3 regions of the Rahnella contaminans genome follow, and region 1 is predicted to be linked to each of the others. Evidence: predicted binding sites of a transcription regulator. Region 1 holds the regulator's gene; each other region holds the start of a gene.
The links. The regulator LexA, encoded in region 1, represses DNA repair genes until DNA is damaged. The targets are predictions, from matches to a motif close to TNCTGTATGTACATACAGNA.

Region 1 (4,907 bases):
ACACACATTGCGCCCGGCACGCTAAGCCGCGAGCAGCAAATTATGGGTATTGGTTACCTGTATGTGGAAAAAGCGCTGGAAGGTATGGCGGGCTGAGCGGCGCATAATTCGTCGATCTGGCTGAAGCATGATAAAATTAAGAATGGCTGCATGATGTGGCCTATTTATCCCAATCTGCGCTCAGAGAATGTTGCTATGACCCTGAATAATCCGGAAAAATTACTTTCACAAGCTGAAGAACTTTGCCAGCAGCGCAATGTTCGTCTTACACCGCAGCGGCTGGAAGTTTTGCGACTGATGGCGCAACAACCCGGTGCGATCAGCGCCTATGACTTGCTGGATCTGCTGCGCGTCAGCGAACCACAGGCCAAACCGCCAACGGTTTACCGGGCGCTGGATTTTCTGCTGGAACAAGGGTTTATTCATCGGGTTGAATCGGCTAACAGCTATGTGCTTTGCCATCATTTCGAAGAGCCGAGCCACACTTCAGCGCTGTTTATCTGTGACCGCTGCGGGCTGGTCACGGAAAAAACCACAGACGGCATTGAAGAACGTCTGGCGAAACTGGCGCTTGAATCTGGTTTTGAGTTGCGTCATTCGGTCGTTGAAGCACATGGCTTATGTGCCGAATGCAAAGTTGTTGAAACCTGCGACAGCCACGATCATTGCGAACACGACCACAGTATTGTGGTAAAAAAACGCTGAGAAATCAGGTGTTTTTGATGGAATTTCAAAAGGCGTAAAGCGGAAGGGTTTTAACGCAGCTGAACGGATAATTTAAGGTGTAGAAGGAAGATGTTGAAGGTTGGGTACATCCTTGTACCCGTATCCTGAAAGTGTTCCGGGTAGGAGCAGCAATAACTCAGGATACGTCACTGATACGCGAGGGGGAGTCGCGTGTTACCAGTGATATTTGTTTTTCGATTCCCAATCCTTGAGCTCTTTCTCGGCCTGATCCTTCTGATAGCCATATCGCTCCTGAATCTTACCTACCAGCTGATCACGTTTACCTTCAACGACTGTCAGGTCGTCATCAGTCAGCTTACCCCACTGTTCTTTCACTTTCCCTTTGAACTGCTTCCAGTTACCGTCGGCTTGGTCCTTATTCATGATAAATATCTCCTGTTACCTTGGGTTGTGGAGCTGCACGTTTGCTGGCAGCCCGTCCTTAACACTTCAAAGCTTAGTAGAGAATGCGGATTCGTCTTCCCAAAACAGGGATAAAAACCACTATTAGGATTAATCCAAAGCAGGATATAACGTGGAATTGGAATCTGTCTGACTGAAAAAGGCCGGTAATTCAGAGCACAGAGAGTGCAAATCCGGTATTTGCTCTAAACAGGTAACACAGCGGATAACACGTGAGAAAAAGGATTTTATCGGGAAAGTTTATTAGCAGCTTCAAACAATATCGCCCCAAAACGGGGCGATGAGATACTGATATTTACAGGCGCGTCAGAGGCGGCCAATGCACCTGCAACGTAGAACTTAAGCGCAGATTAGATCCAGTCGCCGTTGCGGATAACGCCAACCGCCAGACCTTCAATGCTGAAATTCTGTTCACGCAAATCAACCACAATCGGCTGGAATTCGCTGTTTTCAGGCAACAGCTGAACAACACTGCCCTGTTTCTTCAGGCGTTTGACCGTGACTTCATCATCAATACGCGCAACGACAACCTGCCCGTTACGGACGTCCTGCGTTTTGTGTACTGCCAGCAGGTCACCATCCAGAATACCGATATCACGCATCGACATCCCGCTGACGCGCAGCAGGAAATCCGCACTCGGTTTAAACATGGCCGGATCGACCTGGTAATGTCCTTCGATGTGCTGCTGAGCCAGCAGCGGTTCACCGGCGGCAACGCGGCCAATCAGCGGTAAACCTTCTTCTTCTTCCATCAGCAGACGAATACCGCGCGAAGCACCGGAAACGATCTCGATAACGCCTTTACGCGCCAGCGCTTTCAGGTGTTCTTCCGCCGCGTTCGGGGAACGGAACCCCAGACGGGATGCAATCTCTGCGCGGGTCGGTGGCATACCGGTGGTGGAGATATGATCGCGAATAAGGTCGTAGACCTCTTGTTGTCTGGTCGTTAAAGCTTTCATTCCGCCCCCTGGTTGTTTATACAGTCTTGCTGTGAGTATATACAGCTAAACGGGCAATGAAAACCTAAGATTGAATAAAAACAGGGCATAACGATAATTCCTGGAATACAGGTTCCAGATCAGAACCATCGCGGCCAAAAGATGCTGACCCAGACAAAAATCGCCAATATGATGGTCAGAAGTACGGCGGCGGAGCCAATATCTTTCGCACGTCCAGACAGGACGTGAAACTCAGGCCCGATGCGGTCAATCGCGGATTCAATGGCGCTGTTAAGCAGTTCAGTCACACACACCAGCACGACGGAGCCAATCAGCAGGATACGTTCTATACTGCTGACATCCAGCCAGAAAGATAACAAAATTAGCGGGATAGCGACGCTGGCTTCCTGGCGAAAAGCCGCTTCATTTTGCCATGCGGCTTTCAATCCTTTCCAGGAATATCCGGCTGCTTTATAAATTCGGGTAAATCCGGTGACTTGGTTCGCCATTTCGGGTACTGATCCTTAGAGTGTTTGCAGCATTTTAGCTGTTATATGGTATCGCATCACCACAGATCTCATCTGAGCTTTCTGGTATCCTTGCGGCGAAATTGCTAACAAGAGGCTTCACGTTTTTATGTCAGGTTGGCGTAGACTTTATTACACATTATTGAATTTACCACTCTCATTGCTGGTAAAGAGCAAGGTCATACCTTCAGATCCGGTTACCGAGTTGCATTTAGACCCGACGCGCCCGATTTTGTACGTATTGCCTTATAACTCCAAAGCAGACTTGCTGACGTTGCGTGCGCAATGTCTGGCCGAGAATCTGCCCGACCCTCTTATTCCGCTGGAAATCGACGGAACCCTGCTGCCAAGCCATGTTTTCATTGCTGAAGGCCCGCGCGTATTCTCGTATTACACGCCGAAGCAGGAATCCGTAAAGCTGTTCCACGACTATCTGGATTTGCATCGCAACAATCCGGATTTAGACATTCAGATGCTGCCAGTTTCCGTGATGTTTGGTCGTGCGCCAGGCCGGGAAGGTCAGGATGATACGCCGCATCTGCGCGTGCTGAATGGCATCCAGAAATTCTTCGCCGTGCTGTGGCTCGGACGTGACAGTTTTGTTCGTTTCTCTAATACCGTTTCCCTGCGCTATATGGCGACGGAACACGGTACAGACAAAACTATCGCTCAGAAACTGGCACGCGTGGCGCGCATGCATTTCTCCCGCCAGCGTCTGGCGGCAGTCGGCCCGCGCCTTCCAGCTCGTCAGGATTTATTCAATAAGCTGCTGGCTTCCAAGGCCATCGAAAAAGCGATTGAAGACGAAGCCCGCAGCAAGAAAATTTCCCATGAAAAAGCCCAGCAGAATGCTATCGCGCTGATGGAAGAAATCGCGGCGAATTTCTCTTATGAGGCCGTGCGTCTGTCGGACCGTGTGCTGAGCTGGACGTGGAACCGCTTATATAAAGGTATCAACGTCAACAATGCTGAGCGTGTCCGTCAGCTGGCGCTGGATGGTCAGGAAATTGTGTATGTGCCCTGCCACCGCAGTCATATGGACTACCTGCTGTTGTCTTACGTGCTCTATCACCAGGGGCTGGTGCCGCCGCATATCGCTGCCGGTATCAACCTGAATTTCTGGCCAGCCGGTCCGATTTTCCGCCGTCTGGGCGCGTTCTTCATTCGTCGTACCTTTAAAGGCAACAAACTCTACTCCACCGTTTTCCGTGAATATCTGGGCGAGTTGTTCAGCCGTGGTTATTCGGTCGAATACTTTGTCGAAGGTGGTCGTTCACGCACCGGACGCCTGCTGGAACCCAAAACCGGTACGCTGGCGATGACCATTCAGGCCATGCTGCGCGGCGGTTCACGTCCGATTACGTTAGTGCCGATTTACATCGGTTATGAGCACGTGATGGAAGTGGGGACCTACGCGAAAGAATTGCGCGGTGCGACCAAAGAAAAAGAAAGCCTGACCCAGATGCTCAATGGTCTACGCAAACTGCGCAACCTTGGCCAGGGTTATGTCAATTTCGGTGAACCGCTGCATCTGACTACGTACCTGAACCAGAATGTGCCGACCTGGCGTGAAGCAATCGATCCTATCGAAGCGCAACGTCCAAGCTGGCTGACGCCAACGGTGCAGGATCTGGCAGAGCAGATCATGGTGCGTATCAACAACTCAGCGGCAGCCAATGCCATGAACCTGTGTTGTACGGCGCTGCTGGCATCGCGTCAGCGCTCACTGACCCGCGAACAGCTGATCGAACAAATCGACTGCTATCTGCAATTGCTGCGTAACGTACCCTATAACGCGGATTCGACCGTGCCTGATCTGAGCGCCGATCAGCTGCTCGATCACGCGCTGAACATGAACAAGTTCCAGGTCGAGAAAGACAATATCGGCGACATCATCGTTCTGCCGCGCGAACAAGCGGTGCTGATGACGTATTACCGCAACAACATCCACCATATGCTGGTTCTGCCGTCGCTGATTTCAAGTATCGTGATGCACCACCGCCATGTGAGTCGTGCTGAATTGCTGCGTCAGGTAGAGCTGATTTACCCGATGCTCAAAGCTGAACTGTTTATGTATTTCGATAAGTCAGAGCTTCCGCAGGTGCTGGATGTCCTGACGCTGGAACTGGCTCGTCAGCAAATCATTCATCTGGAAGACGACGAACTGACGCTTAACCCGGCGCGTATCCGCACGTTGCAGCTGCTGGCCGCAGGTGTGCGTGAAACGCTGCAACGCTACGCGATCACCTTCTCCCTGCTCACCAATAATCCAAGCATCAACCGTGGTGCGCTG
Region 2 (4,907 bases), on a different contig from region 1:
AGTGCAGGAACAACCGTTTCATTGACGGTATGTTAATACTGCCAGGACTCTCACTGCTTTGGGAAGCGGCAAAATAGCGATAGAGTTAAGCCCCGTCGTAAGCCGTTTTCACCGAAACATGAGAGTCAACACGATGCAGCCCGTCAAAAAATTCCGTTTTTATCGCCCGCTGAAAGGTCACAGTCACACGTTTGGTGAACAATGGTTCGCTCTCAAAGCCGAAGCATTCGCCCGGTTCTTTGGCACGCCGACGTTCCTCATCGCGCAGACAGTGATTGTGGCAGTCTGGATCTACCTGAACATCTCCGGGCTATCCAAATTCGACCCCTATCCGTTTATTCTTCTTAATCTGGCCTTCAGTTTGCAGGCAGCTTACGCGGCACCGCTGATTTTACTGGCGCAGACCCGTCAGGCCGAACGCGACCAGGCACACGCGCTGACGGATGCTCAGCACCGTGAAGATCTGGATGATGCGATGGCAAAACGTCAGACTGTGGCTGAAGAAAATTCCGCCCAGTTACTGGTTTTAGTCCAGCAGAACATAGAGTTGACCTCGCTGACCAAAGAGCTGGCCGAGCGGATTGAAACCCTGACAACGCAGCTGGCCAGCCGGTAAACAAAACGCTACACGTCCTCATTCAAGTCACTTTTCTTTCGATAAATATCAGGCCGGGTTATCGCCCACGCATAATCCGGCCTGTTTACCGGTTCGTAACCGAATTTTTCATACAACCAGGGCGCGGTGGTGGTGAACAACACCATGCGGCGCAGGCGCGCGGAAACCGGATGCGACTGGCAGCATTCGACCAGCCAGCCGCCGAGGTTGTTACCCTGATAGTCTTCCAGCACATAGACGTCGCACAGGTAAGCAAAGGTGGCGTAATCAGTGATAAAGCGGGCGAAACCGATTTGTTTTTCGCCTTCAAACAGACCAAAGTTGAGACTGTTTTCAACGGAATCGCGCACGGTTTGCTCGTCAATTCCGGCAGCCCACGTTGAGCGGGTCAGGTAACGATGGATCGCCGGAATATCCTGCGCGGTTTTATCCGTGGTGATATGGAATGCGCCTTTTGTCCACTGGCATACGTCGGTTGCTGTCACTGTATTCTCCGCGAGTTTCGGTTGTTTTAATGATCACCGTACGAATGTAGCGCAGGCCGGTCGAGATTTCATACAGTCGGGCTGTAAAAAGCTGGCTGAATGCTGTATCCTGCACTCATCATTAATATGCTGTATATAATTACAGTATAAGGAGCGAGTCATGGCTGTTGAAACAAAATTTGTTGTCGTCAGAAAAGGTGAAGAGAAAATGACATTTGCCAATAAAAAAGATGCAGACGCTTACGACAAGATGCTCGATATGGCAGATACCTTCACCGAGTGGTTATCGCAGAGCGGGCTTGAGATTGACGAAGTGCTGGCGGAAAATATCGCGCTGCACCTCGCTGAGCAAAAAGATGCCGTTCAGCATATCCTGCGCACCAGTAAATTACCGGAAACCGTAGCGGTCGTTGCTGACGAGACCACTGAAGAAACCGCAGAGCCTGTAGCCGTGGAACACGTCGAAGCGGATGCAGAAACGGAAGAAAAAGCAGCACCTGCACCGAAAAAAGCCCGCGCAGTGAAAGCCGCCTGACTTTTTTGCCATAAAGAGCGACGGAAACAGAAGGGGCACACACTGGCAATATCCCGCGTGCCCCTTTATCACTGCATTTGCGCAACGTTCTCCCGCCAGAAATCAGCGAATTTCCGCTTCAACAATCGAGACGTAGCAACCTGTATCAATAATGCGGTTCAGTTTGAGATCGGCATCCGCCAGCAACGCTTTGATTTCATCTTCGGAACGCGTTTGCCCGCCATCAAAACTTGCCAGCAAAAGCAGATCGACTTCCTTGCCGCCGTGCCAGGCGTTTCCGCGCGGAATGACCGGTTCCATGATAAGCAGCTTCGAACCGGCGTGCATGGCATTGCGGCAGGTGCGTAGTATTTTGCGCGCCTGTTCTTCCGGCCAGTCCATCGTGATGTATTTCAACATATAAAAATCCGCCGTCGGGCAGGATTCAAAGAAACTGCCGGGATGCAATTCCCAGCGGGAATCATCGCCCAGCTCGCTGAGACGGTTTTTAGGCAAGACCTGCGGCTGATCGAATAAAATACCGTGCAGCGTCGGATTATGTTGCAACACTTTTAATAATAATCCGCCCATGCCACCGGCAATATCCACGACGGTTGATTTATCAGGGAAATGATAACTCCGAACGATGAAGTTATTTTCAATCGAAGACATGGACGACATTCCCCGGTCAAAATCATTAATACCGTCATGCGCACTTTCCTGAGCCCAATACTCGTAGAAATTCATACCGTAACGATTTTTAAAGGCGGATTCGCCGCGAATATTTTCTATAACATTTCCGAGCGGAAGCCAGAGTGTTTCATGCGTCAGCATTAATACTGCCGCACGCAGGGAACCGGGGACGTCTGAACGTAAGAATTCGGCGGAAGGCGTCAGGGAAAACTCACCGTTTTCATGTTCCTTAAAGATATTCTTAGACGCCACCATCCGCATTACACGGTAGAGTTGCCGCGGGTTGACGCCCAGTTCTTTGCCCAGTACATCGGGCGTTTTAGGGCCTTTGACCAGACAATCAGCAACGCATAACTCCGCCACGGCGCGCAGTGACGCCTGAAAGGTATATCCCATTGCCTGCTCTAATAAATGCAAAGCCGCTGAATCACTTTCTGAAATAGCAACAGTTGTGTTAGTCACAATAATTCTCCACGCAAAATTGAAATGCGAATAAATTTGCAAAACTACGCTGCAATTTTATTTGTCCATAGAGAGAAATTATTCTCGGGAAAAACATTAGGACAGAAAAAGAGAAACAACAATGTCAGGGTAAATTCAGAAAAGATAAACCCGTAAAGATAACGGGCCGCTGTCATTTAAACGGGACGCGACTTTATTTGATAAAATAAAAATGGCGTTACCGGGACGCCATTTTTGTTAGTTTTCAGAGCCAGATTACTTCGTCTCGTATTTATTTCGGCTCGTAACGAATATATCCAGCCACGCCGCCTTTACCGCCGTCTTTTGGATGATTAATGCCGTCGCTGACGCTGACCACCGGGAAATCAAACGGCGATACGCCTTCGATACAGGCGACATTAACGCCATAGAATTCAGGATTGGAACGGCGCTGGTGGAAGGTGTAAATCCCGCAAACTGAGCAGAAGAAATGGGCTGCTTCGCCGGTGTTGAACCGGTATTCGGTAAGCAAGTCCTTGCCCTTGATCACATCCACTTCCTGAGCCGGGACGACGACCGCCCCGCGCATACGGCAGAACGAACAATTGCAGCGGAGCACGTTGTTATAGCCATCAGTCAGTACGGCGCTGAAGACAACCGAACCGCAATGACATTGGGCGGACACTTTATCTGACATGGAAATCTCCTGAGATCGTCCGGCAAATGAGCGGGTTAGCCGGTTTACCGTGTTGACTGTTTTCATAGAAGCTGACAGGCGTTCAGTTACGTTAGCCGCTTTTTTATCATTGCTCAACCGCATGACAACACGTCAGGTTGGCGCTATGTTACTGGCAATTTATTTTTGCGGAGCGGGTAATGGACATTATCGGGATCATTCTCTCGGCGGGGAAAGCCTCAGTTAACGTGGCGCTTTACACGCTGATCCCAATCATGGTGGTCATGCTGATCATCATGAAGTACCTGGAAGTTCGTGGCGTTCTCGACGGGATTGTCCGGCTGGTGACGCCGGTTTTACGCCCTTTTGGCGTCACGGGTATGGCAGTATTTGCCCTGATCCAGCTGAATTTTGTGAGTTTCGCGGCACCGCTGGCGTCACTGGCGCTGATGGAAAAGAGAGGGACGTCCGACCGCCATCTCGCCGCCACGCTGGCCATGCTTTTTGCCATGGGGCAGGGCAATGTGTTTTATCCGCTTATTCCTTACGGCCTGCACTGGGGCGCGGCGATTATCATTTCTATTGTCGGTGGACTCGGCGCAGCCAGTGCGACCTACTATCTGTTTGGCCGTCGTCTTTCGGCCACCGCACCGGAACGTGAAGGTAATCCGCTGGAAGACAAGGCCGGCAAAGGGCTGATCGCCATCATTAACGGCGCGGGGTCGGATGCAATCCGTCTGGCGCTGGGTTCTGTGCCGATGCTGATCCTCTCGCTGACCGTCGTCGGTATTTTAAAAGAAGCCGGGGCGATTGAGTTTCTGACCCGTCTGCTCGGGCCAGTGCTGGGATATTTCAGTATTTCAGACGTGTACGTTCTGCCCGCGCTGACCAAAATGCTTGCGGGCGGCACCGCCTATTACGGCGTGGTGTCTGACCTGATTCATCGCGGGCTTTTTTCCCCGCAGCAGGTCAATGCTTCCAGTGGTTTTCTGATCCAGACGCTCGATTTACCCGGTATCGGTATTTTTCTGGGGATCGCCAGCCGCTTCGTCCGGCTGTTCCGCTTTGCGCTACCGGGCGCGATCATCGGCATCCTCATTCGCAGCACTATTCATGCATTGGTATTTTGACTGTTCAAGGGAGTTTTTTATGAAAGAGAAGTTTCCGCAAGGCTTTATGTGGGGCGGCGCGACAGCGGCCAATCAGGTTGAAGGGGCGTACGATCAGGACGGCAAAGGGCTGTCGATTGTTGATGCCATTCCCGGCGGTAAAGACCGGTTACGCATTGTTTCTTCAGCAGAATTTGATTTCACGCTGGATACCGAAAAATACACCTATCCGAACCACATGGGCATCGATCACTATCATCGTTTTGAGGAAGATATTGCCCTGTTTGCGGAAATGGGTTTCAAATGTTACCGCTTCTCTATCGCCTGGACACGCATCTATCCAGATGGCATTGAACAACAGCCGAACGAAGCC
Region 3 (4,907 bases), on a different contig from region 1:
GTTCGGTCGGTTCGTCGAGGATCAGAAGTTCGGGCTCCTGAACCAGCGCGCGGCTGATCGCCAGTTGCTGCTGCTGGCTCTCATCGAGCTCTCCCGCTTTACGCATTCCCATTTCCTTAAGCGTCGGAAACAGGTCGTAGACCTCTTCAGGCACGCGACGCGTCTTATTCCGGCTGGCCATCATGGCAATTTGCAGGTTTTCATCGACACTCATCTGCGAAAAAATCTGCCGGCCCTGTGGCACATAACCGATACCGATTTGCGCACGTCTTTCCACTGGCAGATTTAACAAACTCTGAGGCTCTTCGTCGCGCGACTGCCAGGAGATCGCCCCGCTTTTCACCGGAAGATGGCCCATAATGCAGTTCACCAGCGTGGTTTTCCCCACGCCATTTCGGCCGATCAGACACGTACATTGACCGCGGTACAGTTCGAGATTGATATCCCACAGAATATGTTTTTGCCCATAATACTGATTAACTGATTTTACACTTAACATCAGACCTCCCTCCCGCACGGAGCATTCCGCTGAACTTCGCTTTGACCGCCACTGTCACATTTCTGACATTTATGTTCCGCTGTTAACGCCGTAACACAGAATTAAATCCCGTTGATTACCAGCCAACCTCTCAGCATCAATTACAGATAAACAGCCATTAACCAGTGATAAATGGGGTTAACCGCTTTTTCCTTGCACTAAAAATGACTTTGCTTAGCAAAAAACAGGGTAATCATCAGATTTCACTTTCAGGTGAAAAAAGCGGTTCCGGCTACAGGAAACGCTTCCTACAGTGACACTGCAACTCTCAGGCCAAGTTTGTAAAAGTGCCGGGGAAAAGAGAAGTTACAGGGGTGTTAACAGCGGGGCGCACGGCGATTTAGGATTATTCATTAGTGTTGCTCAGGTTTTAACAGAACCGGTCAGACGCGGGAAAAGGGCAACTGCACTTTGCCAGTGCCGCTCTCTCTGATTTTGGTGCAAACGTAAGGGGAGTAAGAAGCAAAAAAATCCTGATGAGATGCACTTTTGGATTTTGCAAGAAACATCCGACCAGAAATCTAGGCAAAATAGGCATAAATAAAGTCTGAAAAAAGGGAAAAAATAACTAAAAAAGATGCTGATCCCCCCTCCGGCGTCTGAAGTGCACTTTTTGCCAACTCCCGCAGCACGGGGCGTGCTGAGAGTTATCCACTATTCCTGTGGATAACCATGTGCATGAGAGTAAGAAAAGATGCTACAGACGAGTCGGGGCGCGGGTTGTGCTCACTTTGCCCGTATTCGCAGCTTTTTGATGATGTTGTTTATAATCAGTGAGTTAGTTAAAAGCAATATGCCCGTAATTCGTTCGTCATAGTTGTGTCAGAATTCGTCAACCTGTGGTCAGAAAGTTAACGGATGAAAAATTTTGGGGATAATTGTCACCTGATGGTGAGAATTCTTTTTCGTAATAACCTAAAAAAGTGCAGATGAAGCAACCTGTTAAATCACCGGTGATTTTTATCGATTGGAGGCTGGTTTTATATACAGTACTATAGGGCGGTAAAATCAAGGCTGGCAAAATTCGCGGAGTCTTTCATACTGTTTTTCCGTGAGCGCCTTTCGTACGGCCTTATGCGTTTTCATTTCAGCCAGGTAGCCCGTCATGAGTAAAGAGTTCAAACTGCATTCCGAATTTAAGCCATCAGGCGATCAGCCTGAGGCAATACGCCGTCTGGAAGAAGGGCTGGAGAACGGTCTGGCGCACCAGACGTTACTCGGCGTTACCGGTTCCGGTAAAACCTTCACCGTCGCGAACGTGATTGCTGACCTGAACCGGCCGACGATGGTTCTCGCGCCCAATAAAACCCTCGCGGCCCAGCTATATGGCGAAATGAAAGAGTTCTTCCCGGAGAACGCCGTCGAATATTTTGTTTCTTACTACGATTATTATCAGCCAGAAGCGTATGTCCCGAGTTCAGACACGTTTATCGAAAAAGATTCCTCGGTGAACGAACACATCGAGCAGATGCGACTTTCCGCGACCAAAGCGCTGCTTGAGCGCCGCGACGTCATCGTGGTGGCATCCGTTTCGGCGATCTACGGTCTGGGCGACCCGGATCTGTATCTGAAAATGATGCTCCACCTGACCAAAGGGATGATTATCGATCAGCGCGCGATCGTGCGCCGTCTGGCCGAGCTGCAATATGCCCGCAATGATCAGGTTTTCCAGCGCAGTACTTTCCGCGTCCGTGGCGAAGTGATCGACGTCTTCCCGGCGGAATCGGACGATCTGGCGCTGCGCATCGAGCTTTTCGATCAGGAAGTCGAGCGGCTTTCCCTTTTCGATCCGCTGACCGGTCAGGTGCAGCACGAAGTTCCGCGTTTCACCATTTACCCGAAAACGCACTACGTCACCCCGCGTGAACGTATTTTGCAGGCGATGGAAGAGATCAAAGTCGATCTGGCCGATCGCCGCAAGGTGTTGCTGGATAACAACAAACTGCTCGAAGAACAGCGTCTCAGCCAGCGTACGCAGTTTGATCTCGAAATGATGAATGAGCTGGGTTATTGCTCGGGTATCGAAAACTATTCGCGCTACCTTTCAGGGCGCGGGCCGGGCGAGCCGCCGCCGACACTGTTTGACTATCTGCCTGCCGACGGTTTGCTGATAGTCGATGAATCCCACGTCACCATTCCGCAAATCGGCGGGATGTATAAAGGTGATCGCTCGCGTAAAGAAACGCTGGTGGAATACGGTTTCCGCCTGCCATCGGCGCTGGATAACCGCCCGATGCGTTTTGAAGAATTTGAAGCGCTGGCGCCGCAGACGATTTATGTTTCCGCCACGCCAGGCGCTTACGAGCTGGATAAATCCGGCGGCGATGTGGTGGATCAGGTGGTGCGTCCGACCGGCTTGCTGGATCCGATTATTGAAGTGCGCCCGGTGACCACGCAGGTCGACGATCTGCTGTCTGAAATCCGCAAACGCGTTGCCATCAATGAGCGTGTGCTGGTCACCACACTGACCAAACGCATGGCCGAGGATTTGACCGAGTATCTGGAAGAACACGGCGAGAAGGTGCGTTACCTGCACTCTGATATCGATACTGTCGAGCGCGTGGAGATCATTCGCGATTTGCGTCTCGGTGAATTCGACGTGCTGGTGGGCATCAACTTGCTGAGGGAAGGGCTGGATATGCCGGAAGTTTCTCTGGTGGCAATCCTTGATGCCGACAAAGAGGGTTTCCTGCGTTCTGAACGTTCGCTTATCCAGACCATTGGTCGTGCGGCGCGTAACCTCAACGGTAAAGCCATTCTTTACGGCGATAGAATCACGAATTCAATGGCCAAAGCTATCGGTGAAACGGAGCGTCGTCGTGCGAAACAGGAAGCTTACAACCTGGAAAACGGCATTACGCCGATGGGCCTGAACAAGAAGATTTCCGATATCCTGCAACTGGGCCAGCCGAAGACCAAAAAGAACAAAGACAAGCGCGATGCCGAAGCGGCGCAAACCTACAAATCGCTTACGCCTAAAGCGCTGGAACAGCGCATTAAAGAGCTGGAAAGCAAGATGTATGCGCACGCCCAGAATCTGGAATTCGAAGAAGCGGCCAATACACGTGACGAACTCCACGCCCTGCGTGAACAGTTTATTGCTCTTTCGTAAGGGAAAAATGATAAAGTGCGCGGCCTGAAAATTGATAAGGAAAAGCGAGCCAATGACTGATACACCACAAAATCCCGGAGCGGCGAAAGATCCGTTGCACGGTGTCACGCTGGAAAAACTGCTGACAACGCTGGTGGATAATTTTGGCTGGCCCGCACTGGCCTCGCAGGTCAATATCAACTGCTTCAAAAGCGATCCGAGCATCAAGTCCAGTCTGAAATTTCTGCGCCGCACGCCCTGGGCGCGTAAGGAAGTGGAAACGCTGTATCTGGATTTTATCGAAGGCCATTTGCGCCCTGATATGACGCGCAGCAAACGTCGCACGCCGCTCTCCGCTGAAAAGCCGCAAAAGCCTAAAGTCAGTACCGTGAAACCTGCCGCCGACAGCCCGTGGAATAATCATCCGCTGGTGAAAAAGTAAATCATTTGCATTTCATTGTGTTCATTTGAGGGAAAGAGTCGTGTCAGAGCAACATGTTCTTATTGTGGTGGATATGCAAAACGGCGTTTTCGCTTCCCCGCGTTATGACCGCAGCGGACGGGCTGAGCGTATTAATCAGCTGATTGACCGGGCAGGGCGCGTCATCTTCATTCAGCACGCTGAAGGTGAAATGACCGAAGGCAGCGAATTCTGGCAGGTGTTGCCTGAGCTACATCAGCCCGAAGGAGCGATTTCTGTCACCAAAACCGCCTGTGATTCTTTCTATCGCACCACGCTGGACGCGGTACTACAGGAACTGAACACGACCCGTTTTACGGTCTGTGGTTGTGCGACAGATTATTGTGTGGATACGACCATCAAAGTCGCCGCCAGCAAAGGTTATGCCGTGACCGTTGCGTCGGATGCGCATACAACCGGCGACCGTACGCATGTTACCGCGCAGCAACTGATTGGTCAGCATAACGAAGTGTGGCGTGAATTATCCGTGCCCGGCAATCCGGTCACAGTAAAAACCACCGCAGAAATTCTGGCTGACTGGCAGTAAATTCGGTTTCCCAAACGTCAAAAAGGCCGCTTTGCGCGGCCTTTCGTATTTCTGCTAATGATAAATCAGAGCATCTTTTGCAGCGCTTCTTCTACCGCCATCCGCAACATATCGCGGTCATGGCGATACGGAATATCACTGGCTTCCAGCGGGCTTTGAATAATCAGATGCGCTTTGGCACTTTCGCCCAGCGTCACTTTCGGCCCGACAATCGCGGCATCAGCGCGACGGCCAATGCGCTTTTCGATCATATCCAGTTTGTCATCCAGGG

Region 2: the regulator LexA is predicted to act here: its motif matches at 1,229-1,248, upstream of GW579_RS16900 (YebG family protein).
Region 3: the regulator LexA is predicted to act here: its motif matches at 1,511-1,530, upstream of uvrB (excinuclease ABC subunit UvrB).

What each region holds. Positions count from the first base shown of each region.
Region 1 is NZ_JAADJS010000005.1:30,754-35,660, reverse strand. It holds gene GW579_RS19385 (ROK family transcriptional regulator) at 1-96, shown strand, start outside; gene zur (zinc uptake transcriptional repressor Zur) at 196-705, shown strand; gene GW579_RS19375 (CsbD family protein) at 901-1,110, opposite strand; gene lexA (transcriptional repressor LexA) at 1,500-2,108, opposite strand; gene GW579_RS19365 (diacylglycerol kinase) at 2,228-2,596, opposite strand; gene plsB (glycerol-3-phosphate 1-O-acyltransferase PlsB) at 2,724-4,907, shown strand, end outside.
Region 2 is NZ_JAADJS010000003.1:485,914-490,820, reverse strand. It holds gene GW579_RS16910 (DUF1003 domain-containing protein) at 134-616, shown strand; gene GW579_RS16905 (GNAT family N-acetyltransferase) at 625-1,101, opposite strand; gene GW579_RS16900 (YebG family protein) at 1,262-1,636, shown strand; gene GW579_RS16895 (methyltransferase) at 1,739-2,770, opposite strand; gene GW579_RS16890 (GFA family protein) at 3,042-3,446, opposite strand; gene GW579_RS16885 (nucleoside recognition domain-containing protein) at 3,626-4,555, shown strand; gene GW579_RS16880 (glycoside hydrolase family 1 protein) at 4,575-4,907, shown strand, end outside.
Region 3 is NZ_JAADJS010000002.1:974,830-979,736, forward strand. It holds gene GW579_RS13680 (ABC transporter ATP-binding protein) at 1-499, opposite strand, end outside; gene uvrB (excinuclease ABC subunit UvrB) at 1,644-3,650, shown strand; gene GW579_RS13690 (VF530 family protein) at 3,703-4,071, shown strand; gene GW579_RS13695 (isochorismatase family protein) at 4,112-4,636, shown strand; gene GW579_RS13700 (gluconeogenesis factor YvcK family protein) at 4,702-4,907, opposite strand, start outside.